3 regions of the Achromobacter sp. T5-5 genome follow, and region 1 is predicted to be linked to each of the others. Evidence: predicted binding sites of a transcription regulator. Region 1 holds the regulator's gene; each other region holds the start of a gene.
The links. The regulator LexA, encoded in region 1, represses DNA repair genes until DNA is damaged. The targets are predictions, from matches to a motif close to ACTGTATNNNNATACAGT.
Positions count from the first base shown of each region.

Region 2: recA (recombinase RecA) is a predicted target of LexA. The motif match lies at 1,793-1,810, and genes of this name have one in related genera.
Region 3: ACZ50Q_RS21125 (PA0069 family radical SAM protein) is a predicted target of LexA. The motif match lies at 1,593-1,610, and genes of this name have one in related genera.

Region 1 is NZ_AP027919.1:2,609,672-2,614,174, forward strand. It holds gene lon (endopeptidase La) at 175-2,625, shown strand; gene lexA (transcriptional repressor LexA) at 2,769-3,419, opposite strand; gene ACZ50Q_RS11875 (amino acid aminotransferase) at 3,571-4,503, opposite strand, start outside.
Region 2 is NZ_AP027919.1:4,542,816-4,547,318, reverse strand. It holds gene ACZ50Q_RS20625 (sensor histidine kinase N-terminal domain-containing protein) at 1-824, opposite strand, end outside; gene ACZ50Q_RS20620 (response regulator transcription factor) at 937-1,626, opposite strand; gene recA (recombinase RecA) at 1,950-3,011, shown strand; gene recX (recombination regulator RecX) at 3,146-3,850, shown strand; gene ACZ50Q_RS20605 (LysR family transcriptional regulator) at 3,898-4,503, opposite strand, start outside.
Region 3 is NZ_AP027919.1:4,643,948-4,648,450, forward strand. It holds gene ACZ50Q_RS21120 (hypothetical protein) at 1-72, opposite strand, end outside; gene ACZ50Q_RS21125 (PA0069 family radical SAM protein) at 149-1,585, opposite strand; gene ACZ50Q_RS21130 (sulfate adenylyltransferase subunit 1) at 1,797-3,095, opposite strand; gene cysD (sulfate adenylyltransferase subunit CysD) at 3,137-4,045, opposite strand; gene ACZ50Q_RS21140 (phosphoadenylyl-sulfate reductase) at 4,084-4,503, opposite strand, start outside.

The DNA of each region.
Region 1 (4,503 bases):
ATGGCCGCATACTGGAAGCGCTCCAGGGCCTTATTTGGGGCCTTTTTGGTGATCCAGGCGGCCGAGATCTTGAATTTTCGGCTATTGTTCCCATAACAGACGTAATTGACGAGATTGCTCGGGTATTCCCGGGTGTCCCGTCCCCATACGCCGAGTCATACCGAGGAACCCCATATGTCTGCCAGCCAGACCCTGCCTTCCGACCCGATCGACCTCCCCCTGCTGCCGCTGCGCGATGTCGTAGTGTTCCCGCACATGGTCATCCCGCTGTTCGTCGGCCGTCCGCGCTCCATCCGCGCGCTCGAGGTTGCGATGGAAGCGGGCAAAAGCATCATGCTGGTGGCCCAGAAATCCGCCGGCAAGGATGACCCCACGCCTGAAGACGTCTACGAAATCGGCTGCGTCGCCGGCATCCTGCAGATGCTCAAGCTGCCTGACGGCACCGTGAAGGTGCTGGTCGAAGGCACGCAGCGCGCGCGCATCAACAGCATCGAAGATGCCGATTCGCACTTCACCTGCCAGGTGTCGCCGATCGAGCCGGACGCCATGCAAGGCTCCGAAACCGAAGCCCTGCGCCGCGCCATCGTTGCGCAATTCGAGCAGTACGTAAAACTCAACAAGAAGATCCCCCCGGAGATCCTGACCTCGCTGGCTGGCATCGATGATGCCGGTCGCCTGGCCGACACGATCGCCGCGCATCTTCCCCTCAAGCTCGAGCAGAAGCAAAAGATGCTCGAGATCGTCGGCACCTCCGAACGCCTGGAAGGCCTGCTCACGCAACTCGAAACCGAAATCGACATCCTTCAGGTCGAAAAGCGGATTCGCGGCCGCGTGAAAAAGCAGATGGAAAAGAGCCAGCGCGACTACTACCTGAATGAGCAGGTCAAGGCCATTCAGAAGGAACTGGGCGAAGGCGAAGAGGGCGCGGACATCGAAGAGCTCGAAAAGAAGATCATCGCTGCCCACATGCCCAAAGAGGCGCGCAAGAAGGCCGACGCCGAGCTCAAGAAGCTCAAGCTCATGTCGCCCATGTCGGCCGAGGCCACCGTGGTGCGCAACTACATCGACACGCTCATCAATCTCCCCTGGAGAAAGAAGAGCAAGATCAACAATTCGATCAGCAACGCCGAAACGGTGCTGGACAACGACCACTATGGCCTGGAAAAGGTCAAGGAACGGATCCTGGAATACCTTGCCGTGCAACAGCGCGTGGACAAGGTGAAGGCGCCGATTCTGTGCCTGGTCGGCCCTCCGGGCGTGGGCAAGACCTCGCTCGGCCAGTCGATCGCCAAAGCCACGAACCGCAAGTTCGTCCGCATGGCGCTGGGCGGCGTGCGCGACGAGGCCGAGATTCGCGGCCACCGTCGTACGTACATCGGTTCCATGCCGGGCAAGATCGTGCAGAACATGTCGAAGGTCGGCGTGCGCAATCCGCTGTTCCTGCTGGATGAAATCGACAAGCTGGGCATGGATTTCCGCGGCGATCCCTCGTCGGCGTTGCTCGAAGTGCTGGATCCGGAACAGAACCACACGTTCCAGGACCATTACATCGAAGTCGACTTCGACCTGTCGGACGTCATGTTCGTGGCGACCAGCAACACGCTGAACATTCCGCCGGCGCTGCTCGACCGCATGGAAGTGATCCGCCTGTCGGGTTACACCGAGGAAGAAAAGATCCACATCGCCCGCGACCATCTGCTGCCCAAGCTGATGAAGAACAACGGCGTGAAGGATACCGAGCTGACTGTCGATGACAGCGCGCTGCGCGACATCGTGCGCTACTACACCCGCGAAGCCGGTGTGCGTGCGCTCGAGCGCGAGGTCGGCAAGATCTGCCGCAAGGTCATCAAGCAATTGCTGACCCAGAGCGATCGCGCCAAGGCCGAAGGCAAGGCGCCGGAGGTCAAGGCTGTCAACGTCACGGCAGACAATCTCAGCGATTACCTGGGTGTGCGTCGCTACGCATTCGGCATGGCCGAGAAGGAAAACCAGATCGGCCAGGTTACCGGTCTGGCGTGGACGGAAGTCGGCGGCGACCTGCTGACGATCGAAGTCGCGGACATGCCCGGCAAGGGCGTCATCCAGCGCACGGGCTCGCTCGGCGATGTGATGAAGGAATCGGTCGAAGCCGCGCGCACGGTTGTGCGTTCGCGGGCCCGTCGTCTGGGCTTTGCCGACAGCGTGTTCGAAAAGCACGACATGCACGTGCACGTGCCGGAAGGCGCGACCCCGAAGGACGGTCCGTCCGCGGGTATCGCGATCACCACCGCCATGGTGTCGGCCCTGTCGCGCATCCCGGTGCGCGCCGACGTCGCCATGACCGGCGAGATCACGCTGCGCGGCGAAGTGCTGCCGATCGGCGGCCTGAAGGAAAAGCTGCTGGCGGCACATCGTGGCGGTATCAAGACGGTTCTGATCCCGGAAGAAAACGTCAAGGATTTGGCGGAGATCCCGGACAACGTCAAGAACCACCTCGAGATCGTGCCGGTGCGCTGGATCGACAAGGTGCTGGAGCTTGCCCTGGAGCGTCTGCCCGAACCGCTCGCCGAGGAAGAAGCCGTCAAGGAATCTTTGGTGGCCAAGCCGGCCGATCCGGGGTCGACCGATCCGGTCATGAAGCACTGATCGCAGCTTGAACCCCGGGCGCCTTCGAAAGAGGGCGCCCGATCCAGATCAGGATATCCCGGGCCAGCCCTGGCGTCCCAATACGAAAACCCCGCTCGATGTTTGAGCGGGGTTTGTTTATTTAGGGTGCTGCGCCGACGCGCCTAGTGCAGCGCCTGGGTGCGGATGAGGCCTACGGCAATGCCTTCCAGTGCAAATTCCTGGTCGGGCTTGACCACGATGGTCTCGAAATCGGGGTTTTCGGGCAGGAGTTCGATATGGCCGTTCTGGCGCTGCAAGCGCTTGACGGTGACGTCGTCGCCCAGTCGGGCCACCACGATCTGGCCATTGCGGGCTTCCGAGGCTTTCTTGACGGCCAGTAGGTCGCCTTCCAGGATGCCGGCATCGCGCATGCTCATGCCGCGCACCTTCAGCAGGTAATCTGGCGCCTGGGCGAAAAGGTTGGGATCGACGCCGACTTCGCGTTCGACGTGTTCAGCCGCCAGAATGGGGCTGCCCGCTGCGACACGGCCAACCAGGGGCAGGAGGAGCTGCGCCAGGGCAGGGATGGGCAACGAGGCCTGTGCGGGGGAGGTCGCCGCGTCCTTCAGGCGGATACCGCGGGACGCACCGGCGGTCAGTTCGATGGCGCCTTTGCGGGCCAGCGCCTTCAGATGGTCTTCTGCGGCGTTGGGCGAACGGAAACCCAGGGCTTGGGCGATTTCGGCGCGGGTCGGCGGAAAGCCGGTGCGCGAAACCGTCTGCCTGATGAGATCCAGAATTTGTTGTTGGCGATCAGTAAGTTTGCTGGCCATGGCGATGATCCGTTGTGAGCGGACTGTACATATATACAGCGCCATTCTGGGGGGCGCAGCGCAAAAAAGCAAGCCGAGCCGGGCGCAAATAAAAACGGGACCCCCTGGGTCCCGTTTCTGGCTGCCGCCGGCGTGGCGCCGGCCTGCGGTTTTAAAGCACTGCCGCGATGGCGGCGGCCACCTTGTCGATGTTGCCGCTGTTCAGCGCAGCCACGCAGATCCGGCCGCTGGAGATGGCGTAGACGCCGTGTTCTTCACGCAGGCGGTCGACCTGCGCGGCGCTCAGGCCCGAGTACGAGAACATGCCGCGCTGCTTCAGCACGAAGCTGAAGTCCTGCTTGCCGCCGTGTTCCTTGATCTTGTCGACGAGCTGCTTGCGCATGAGACGGATGCGGTCACGCATTCCGGCCAGTTCTTCTTCCCAGAGGGTAAACAGCTCGGGCGTGTTGAGCACCGTCGAGACCACCGTGCCGCCGTGGGTGGGCGGGTTCGAGTAGTTGGTGCGAATGACGCGCTTGAGCTGGCTCAGCACGCGGGTGGCTTCTTCCTTGCTGCCCGCCACGACCGTCAGCGCGCCGACGCGCTCGCCGTACAGCGAGAACGACTTCGAAAACGACGAGCTGATGAACATGGTCATGTCCATGTCTGCAAAGAGGCGCACGACCGATGCGTCTTCGGTCAGGCCGTCGCCAAACCCTTGGTAGGCGATGTCCAGGAACGGGACCAGGTTGTTTTCCTTGACGACGGCGGCGATCTGCTTCCACTGGTCGGCGGTGGGATCCGCGCCGGTGGGATTGTGGCAGCACGCGTGCAGCACGACGATGGTCTTGGCGGGCGCCGCCTTCAGGTCGGCCAGCATCGCTTCGAAGTTCAAGCCGCGGGTGGTCGCGTCGTAGTAAGCGTAGGTGCCGACTTCAAAGCCGGCTCGCTCGAACAGCGCGCGGTGGTTTTCCCAGCTCGGGTCGCTGATCAGCACCTTGGAGCCCGGGAGAAGCTGGCGCAGGAAGTCGGCGCCGATCTTGAGCGCGCCGGTGCCGCCCAGTGCCTGCGTGGTCAGCACGCGGCCGGCAGCTGCCAGCGCGGA
Region 2 (4,503 bases), 1.9 Mb from region 1:
GCGCGTTCCGAGCCGGTCACCAGTTGGCGCAGGCTGGATTGCATTTCCTCGGGGCTGGCATCGCGCAGCGCCAGTTCGGCCTGCGTGCGCAATCCGGCCAGCGGCGTTTTCAGTTGGTGCGCGGCGTCGGCCACGAAGCGGCGCTGCGCCTGCACGTTGGCGGACAGGCGGTCCAGCAGGTCGTTCATGGCCGCGACCAGCGGCGCGATCTCGGACGGCGCGGCGCGCTCGTCAATGGGCGAGAGGTCGTCGGGCCGCCGCGCCCGCAGCCGCTGCTGCAGCGCATTCAGTGGCGCGACCCCGCGCGACAGGCCGAACCAGACCAGCAGCACGGCGATGGGCAGCACCACGAACTGCGGAATGATCACGCCCTTGATGATGTCGTTGGCCAACTGCGTGCGCTTTTCGACGGTCTCGGCCACGATCAGCAGCGCGGGCTGCGTGCCGGGCAGGTGCAGGTCCACCCACGTGAACGCAAGCCGGATGCCGAAGCCGCGCAGCGTGTCGTCTTCGTACTGCACCTCGCCCGGCCTGGGCTGTCCCACGGTGGTCGGCAAGGGCAGCGCGCGGTCGCCGCCCAGGTATTCGCCCCGGCTGCCCAGCGCCAGCCAGAACACGCTGTCGGTCTCGTCGGCGCGCAACACGTCGCGCGCGGCATCGGTCATTTTCAGCACCGCGCGCCCGTCCTGGGCGTGGACCTGCCGGGTCAGGACGTGCAGGTTGTTGGCCAGCGCGCGGTCATACGGGACGTTGGCGATGTTCTGCGCGACCACGTACGTGATGGCGACGCTCATCGGCCAGAGGAGAAACAGGGGCGCCAGCATCCAGTCCAGGATCTCGCCCAGCAGCGAACGCTGCGGGGGCGCGAAGCTCGGGCCCTTGGACCCGGCTTGCATGATATCCAGGGCTTCCTGGTTGAGCGGCTCCGGCGAGGGCTCAGCTTGCGAGGTACGCCGCACCCTGGTCCCGCTCAAGACAGTAGCCCAGGCCGCGCACGGTGACGATCTTCACGCCGCTGGGTTCGAGCTTCTTGCGCAGGCGATGCACGTAGACCTCGATGGCGTTGGTGCTGACTTCCTCTCCCCACTCGCAGAGGTGGTCCACGAGCTGGGTCTTGCTGACCATGCGACCGCTGCGGGTCAGGAGGATTTCGAGCAGGCTGACCTCCCGCGCCGACAGGTCCAGCGTCTGGTCGTCCACGATGGCGACGCGGCCGGTCTGGTCGAACAGCAGTCGGCCGTGCTTGATCATGGTGGCGCCGCCGCCCGCGCCGCGCCGGGTCAACGCCCGGACGCGGGCTTCGAGCTCGGACAGCGCAAAGGGTTTGGCCATGTAGTCGTCCGCGCCCAGGTCCAGGCCCTTGACGCGCTGCTCGATGCTGTCGGCGGCGGTCAGGATGAGGACGGGCAGGGCGGAATTGCGGGCGCGCAGGCGGCGCAGCACTTCCAGTCCCGCCAGTTGCGGCAGGCCGAGATCCAGGATGAGCAGATCGAAGGCCTGGGCGGCCAGCGCGGAATCCGCGGCGAGCCCGTCGCGCACGGCGTCGACGGCATAGCCGTTGTGGCGCAACGAGCGGGACAGGCCGTCGGCCAGGATGCTGTCGTCTTCGGCGATCAGGATACGCATGGGCTGCTGCAAGAATGAAACCCGCCGCGCTTTCCGCCGCTGGGCGGCGCGCTTTCCGCCTGGGGCGGCCCGGCGGCGGAAAAAGGGGAAAATACCGGGATCGCTCTGGATTCTGTCATATGGCGCGGGGCTTGCCACTCAGGGTATACGTGCAAAAGACTGGCACACTGGGTTTTTGTCCAGTACAATCCGATGCCATAATCTGATCCGTAGCTCAAGGCGCCGACGGAACCGTCCGCTCCGGCCGCCAGATTCGACCGTCTGACTTCGCTGTCAGAACCGCATTTTCCCGACTTCCAGATACGTTACAGACAGGACTCCTCATGGACGACAAAACCACCAAGGCCGCCGCTTCGGAAAAGGCCAAGGCGCTTGCCGCGGCGCTTTCGCAGATCGAAAAGCAGTTCGGCAAGGGCTCGATCATGCGCTACGGCGACAACGAGGTCTCGCACGACATCCAGGTGGTCTCCACGGGCTCTCTCGGTCTGGACATCGCGCTGGGCGTCGGCGGCCTGCCGCGCGGCCGTGTGGTCGAAATCTACGGTCCGGAATCGTCGGGCAAGACCACCCTCACGCTGCAGGTGGTCGCCGAAATGCAGAAGCTGGGCGGCACCTGCGCCTTCGTCGACGCGGAACACGCCCTGGACGTCCAGTACGCCTCCAAGCTGGGCGTCAACCTGGCCGACCTGCTGATCTCGCAGCCGGACACGGGCGAACAGGCGCTGGAAATCACCGATGCGCTGGTGCGCTCCGGTTCGGTCGACCTGATCGTCGTCGACTCGGTGGCTGCCCTGGTGCCCAAGGCTGAAATCGAAGGCGAAATGGGCGATTCGCTGCCCGGCCTGCAGGCGCGCCTGATGAGCCAGGCGCTGCGCAAGCTCACCGCCACCATCAAAAAGACCAACTGCATGGTCATCTTCATCAACCAGATCCGGATGAAGATCGGCGTCATGTTCGGCAACCCCGAAACCACCACCGGCGGCAACGCGCTCAAGTTCTACGCGTCCGTGCGCCTGGACATCCGCCGCATCGGCTCCATCAAGAAGGGCGATGAGGTCGTCGGCAACGAAACCCGCGTCAAGGTCGTCAAGAACAAGGTCGCGCCGCCGTTCAAACAGGCCGAGTTCGACATCATGTACGGTGCCGGCATCTCGCGCGAAGGCGAAATCATCGACCTGGGCGTGGCCGCCAACGTGGTCGACAAGTCCGGCGCCTGGTACAGCTACAACGGCAACCGCATCGGCCAGGGCAAGGACAACGTCCGTGAATACCTGAAAGAGCACAAGGACATGGCCATCGAAATCGAAAACCGTGTTCGCGAAAACCAGGGCATTGTCAGCCGCGCCGCCGAATTCGTGCCCACCGCGGAAGACGCCGCCGAGTAACCGGGGCGCTTCACCGGCCGCAAGCCCGCTTGCGGCCGAGACCCCTTGCCGTTCCTCATGCGGGATCGGCGAACTGCGGCAGGCGCCTGGACGGGCCTGCCGTTTTGCATTGTGTACAGCAAGCAGGAACGCGCATGAGCTGGAAATCGACTCCCGCGTCAGCCGAGCGCCTACGCGCCAAGCTGGATGACGAATTCGAAACGGTCGCCAAACCGCAAGGCTTGCGGCGCACCTCCGATGCGCGTCTGCCGCGCGAGCCCGCCGTTGTGGCGGACGACGCTGCCGATGATTGCGCCCCTGTCTGGCAACGCAGCTCCGAACAACGCAGCGCAGGTCGTCCGCGACGCGCCGAGTCGGACGGCGACGACGCGACACCCGCTGACGGCAGGCCGGCCCGCAAAGGGCCATCGCTGAAGATGCGGGCGGTGGGCTATCTGTCGCGGCGCGAACATGCGCGCGAAGAACTGGCTCGCAAGCTTGCGCCCCACGCTGAAGATCCCGATGAAGTCGCCACCGTGCTCGATGCGCTCGAAAAAGAGGGCTGGCTGTCCACTGAACGCTTCGCGCAAAGCCTGGTCCATCGGCGCGCTTCGCGCCAAGGGGCGGCGCGCATCGTGCAGGAACTGCGCCAGCACGGCGTCGATGACAACCAGGTCGCCGAACTGCGCGACCAGCTTCGCGCCACCGAATACGACCGGGCGCTGGAAGTCTGGAAAAAGCGCTTCGGCGCCAAGCCCGACGACCGCACGGCCTACGCCAAGCAGGCGCGGTTTCTGGCCAGCCGCGGTTTCGCGCACGACGTGATCCGGCGCATCCTGGGCGAGGGCGACGAAGACTGACGCCGGCTCCCGCATGGGCCGGCGCCCGCAGGCCGAAGCAAGTCCCGCTATTTCGCCGACTTGATCCCCGACAGGGTCTTGAAGCACACGTCGCGGGTGATGGTCAGGAACTCGTCGATGTACGAGGCATCCGTGTCCTCGCTGCGCACGGTGGCATACAACGTGCGCCACACGCCCTGCGGGCCCAGGCGGCAAAGCCGCAGCCATCCCTGGTTCATGTATTCGGTGAGCGCCCAGTTGGGCAGGGCCGCCACGCCCCGGTTACTGGCGACGAGCTGCGCGATGATGGGCGTCAGCTCCGCCTTGCGGATCGCGGCGGGCTCCACGTCCGCCGGGTCCAGGAAGGCCGTGAAGACGTCCAGGCGCTGCTTGTCCACCGGGTAGGTGATCAGCGTCTGGTCCGCCAGTTGCTCCGGCATGACGAACTTGCTGGCGGCCAGCGGATTGGATTCGGACACCGCCAGCACCAGCTCGTACTTGAAGAGCGGCAGGTATTCCACCGCGTCCAGCGGTTGCGGGTCCGACGTGATGACCAGGTCCAGGTCGCCGCGCACCAGCGCGGGCAGCGGGGCAAAAGAGAACGCCGCGGACAGGTCCAGGGCCACATCGGGCCATTGGACGCGAAAGGCGTCCAGCGCCGGCATCAGCCACTG
Region 3 (4,503 bases), 2.0 Mb from region 1:
CGAGCCGCGGCGCAGCGGGTTCAGGGAGACGGCAAGCTCATCCTGCAGGACGGAAATATCAGCGGTGTTCATGGGAACTCCTTGGAGTAACGTTCCAACGCCGAGGCGGATCGCCCTGGCATGCACCCGAGGCAACGGCAGCCTGCGGTCAATCGAACAAGGACAATTGGCCGGCAGCCATGGCGCGCAATTGGCGCTCGCCGCGCCCGTATGCGCCGCTGACCGCAGGCAAACCACCAGGAAAAGGGACCCCTGAAGACGCTTTCGCGCCAACCGGGGATGGGAAATCGGAAGCGGCATTGCCATGGACAGCGCCAGGCGAACCGCCAGCCCCGCCGTCGAACAAGGAGGCCGAGGCGCCCCGCCCGGCGGGCGGCTGGAAGCGACTGCAATCGAGCGACAGGCGCGTACGGTTGAGCCCGAGCTTGCGCGTGGCGACCTCGAAGCGCTGACGCAGCAGGTCTGCCCAGATACCGGTTCCGCGCATGCGCGAGCCGAAATTCGGATCGTTGCGGCGGCCGTTGCGCAGGTCTTCGATGCGGTGCAGGACACGCTGCGCGCGGTCCGGGTAGTGGGCGTTGAGCCAGTCTTCGAACAGGGTCTTGACCTCCCAGGGCAGGCGCAGGACGGTGTAGCTGGCGTAGTGGGCGCCGGCGGCCTTGGCCTCTTGGAGGATGTGTTCCAGGGATTCGTCGTTGATGAAGGGAATGACCGGCGCCACCAGCACGCCCACCGGCACGCCGGCGTCGGTGAGGCTGCGCACGGCTTCCAGGCGACGCCACGGGGCGGCCGCCCGGGGCTCCAGCGTGCGCGCCATGCCGGCATCCAGCGTGGTGATGCTGACGTAGACCACCACGAGGTTCTGCTGGGCCAGCGCCGCCAGCAAGTCCAGGTCGCGGGCGACCAGGGCGTTCTTGGTGACGATGGTGACCGGATGCCGGGTTTCGAGCATGAGTTCAAGCATGCCGCGGGTCAGGCGCCAGTCGCGCTCGATGGGCTGGTAGGCGTCGGTGGCCGACCCGATATTGATCGGCGACGGCTTGTAGCCGGGCCGCGCGAGCTCCGTGCGCAGCGCCTGCACGGCATTGGCCTTGGCGACGAGGCGCGTTTCGAAGTCCAGCCCGGGGGAATAGCCCAGGTAGGAATGCGTGGGCCGCGCATAGCAATACACGCAGCCATGCTCGCAGCCGCGATAGGGGTTGGCGGCCACGTCAAAGGGGATATCGGGCGAATCGTTGCGCGACAGCATCTTGCGCGCCTCTTCTGCGGTGACCGTGGTCTTGGGCGCAGGCGGCGCGGAACGGGTGTCGGGCAGGATGGGAATGACCGGAGAGCCGGCGACGGCGCCGGCAACCGGGGAAGTATCGGGGACAAAATCGGGGAAAGAATCGGCGGCAGAATCGGGGACGGAATCCACGAAATCGGCAGGCAGGCCGGAAGCGGACCAGCCATCGTCGACCTGCACACGGTCATCGCGTTGGAAGCGATGCCGAACATTAGTAACCGCACCCCGACCGCGCAAGGCGGCGGGGGCGGCAGCCGGGGACCCAGAACCGGCGAGAAAAGAATGATCGGTGCGTGCCATAAAAACTACTGTACAAAAACACAGTGGTTTTGACAAGCACCAAAAGCCCTTTTCGTAAGACAGTCCAACTTTACCGCAAGAAGAAGACATCGTCTGAACAATTCGATTTCATCTTGCGATATCGCCCGCAAACCCTTGCCAGCATTGGGTTTGGACGAAAAACAACACGAAATTCCCGGGCTGGAAGGGCGATTTCCAGCCCGCTTGCGGGCTACCGAAGCATGCCTGCGGCAGCCGTCTGATGCGTGGCTTCATCGATCAGGATGAAGGCGCCGGTCGCCGGGACATCGTCGTACCGATCGACCGCGAGCGACTCGCGCGTGGTGAGCGTCACGCGGCCGATGTCGTTCATGCGCAAGGTGCCTTCGGTGTTCTCGACCTCTTGCAACTCATGGATGTCCCGATGCGACAACACCGCGCGCACCTTCGCCGACGTGAGCCGCGTGCCGGACTTGAGCAGATACTTGCGCGCGGGATTCAAGGCCTGCGCGTCCAGCCAGCACAGCTCGGCTTCGAACTCGCGCGACACCTGGGCCGGCGCGGCCGTGTGCACGATCACGTCGCCGCGCGAGACGTCGACGTCGCGGTCCAGCACCAGCGTGATCGAATCACCCGCCACCGCTTCATCCAGCGCGCGATCGAACGCGCGGACCTCCTGCACCACCGCGCTCACGCCCGACGGCTGCACCGTCACCGCGTCGCCAGGGCGCACCACGCCGCTGGCCACCCGGCCGGCGTAGCCGCGGAAATCGTCCGTGCGATCGCCGCCGTGGCGCGCCACCCACTGCACCGGAAAGCGCAGCGGCGTGGCCCGGCCATCGCCCGACAGGTCCAGCGATTCCAGCAGCGCCAGCAGCGGCTGGCCCTCGTACCACGGCGTCTTGCCGGAGAGCGTGACGACGTTCTCGCCGCCCAGTGCCGACAAGGGCAGCGCGTCGAAATGCGCGATGCCCAGCTTGCCCGCCAGGTCCGCGTACGCATCGCGGATGCGCTCGAACACCGCGCGGTCCCAGTCGACCAGGTCCATCTTGTTCACCGCGACGACGATGTGGCGTATGCCCAGCAGGCGCGCGATGGTGCTGTGCCGCTTGGTCTGCGGCAGCAGCTTGCCGTCGGCCGCGCGGGTCGCATCGATCAGGATGACGGCGACGTCGGCCGTCGACGCCCCGGTCACCATGTTGCGCGTGTACTGCTCGTGACCGGGCGCATCGGCAATGATGAACTTGCGCGTGGGCGTGGAAAAGTAGCGGTAGGCGACATCGATGGTGATGCCCTGCTCCCGCTCGGCCTCCAGGCCGTCGGTCAGCAGCGAGAAGTCGATGCCATCGCCAGCCACCCGCTTGTGCTTGGCGCGCGAGATTGCGTCCAGCTGGTCGGCAAAGACCCCCTTGCTGTCATACAGCAGGCGGCCGATCAATGTGGACTTGCCGTCGTCGACGGAGCCCGCCGTGATGAGGCGCAGCACGCCGTTGTCGGCGCCGGAAAGAAAGGAATCGTTCAGTGCGTTCATGTGGTTCCCCAGGCGCCGGCTTGGGCCGGCGCGTCTTGCATTCAGAAATAGCCTTCCTTCTTGCGGCGCTCCATCGAGGCCTCGGAAGTCTGGTCGTCCATGCGCGTGGCGCCGCGCTCGGTGATGTCGGTCACCGCCGTCTCGGCGATGATGGCCAGCGTGTCGGCGGCATCGGATGCGACCGGGCAGGTGCAGGAAATGTCGCCCACCGTGCGGAACCGCACGGACAGGCGCTCGACCTGTTCACCGTCCGCCGGCGGCGTCAGGCGCGTGACCGGCACCAGCAGCCCCTTGCGGCGCACGACCTCGCGCTCATGGGCGTAGTAGATCGACGGCAGCGCCAGCTGCTCGCGCTGGATGTACTGCCAGACGTCCAGTTCGGTCCAGTTCGAGATCGGAAAGACGCGCATGTTCTCGCCGCGATGCACGCGGGTGTTGAACAGGTTCCAGAGCTCGGGCCGCTGGGCCTTGGGATCCCACTGGCCGAACTCGTCGCGGAACGAAAAGATGCGCTCCTTGGCGCGCGCCTTTTCCTCGTCGCGGCGGGCGCCCCCGATGCAGGCGTCGAAGCCGAACTCCTCGATGGCCTCCAGCAGCGTCACCGCCTGCGCCGCATTGCGCGAGTCGGTCTCGCGGCGCAGCACGACGCTGCCGCGCTTGATCGAGTCTTCGACGCTGCGCACGATCAGGGTCTCCCCCAGTTCGGCCGCGCGCGCATCGCGAAAGGCGATGACTTCGTCGAAGTTGTGGGCGGTGTCGATGTGCATCAGCGGGAACGGAAAGCGTCCCGGGCGGAAAGCCTTTTCGGCCAGGCGCAGCAGCACCACGGAGTCCTTGCCGCCCGAAAACAGCAGGACGGGCTTTTCGCATTCGGCGGCCACTTCGCGCAGGATGAAGATCGCTTCCGATTCCAGCCAATCCAGGTGGCTGCGTTGGATCACAGCAGACATAGGTATTCCCCTAAAACGATTTTGAATTCATGGCCGCGTCAGTCGGCGCGCGCCGCAATGTTGATGACCCGGTTGCCCGCATGCAGTCCGCATTCCTTGGAATCGGACGACTCCCACCACCAGCGCCCTGCCCGCAGGTCCTCGCCGGGCCGGATCGCGCGCGTACAGGGTTCGCAACCGATGGACGGATAGCCTTGGTCGTGCAGCGGGTTGTAGGGAATGCCGAGCGTCCGGATGACGGCCCAGACGTCTTCCTCGCTCCATTCGGCCAGCGGGTTGAACTTGTAGAGGCCGAAGGTCTTGTCGTCTTCTTCGAACGGCAATTCCCCGCGCGTGGTCGACTGCGCGCGACGCTGGCCGGTGATCCAGGCGCCGCGCCCCGCCAGCGCGCGCTTGAGCGGCTCGACCTTGCGGATCTGGCAACAGGCCTTGCGCAGTTCCACGCTTTCGTAGAAGGC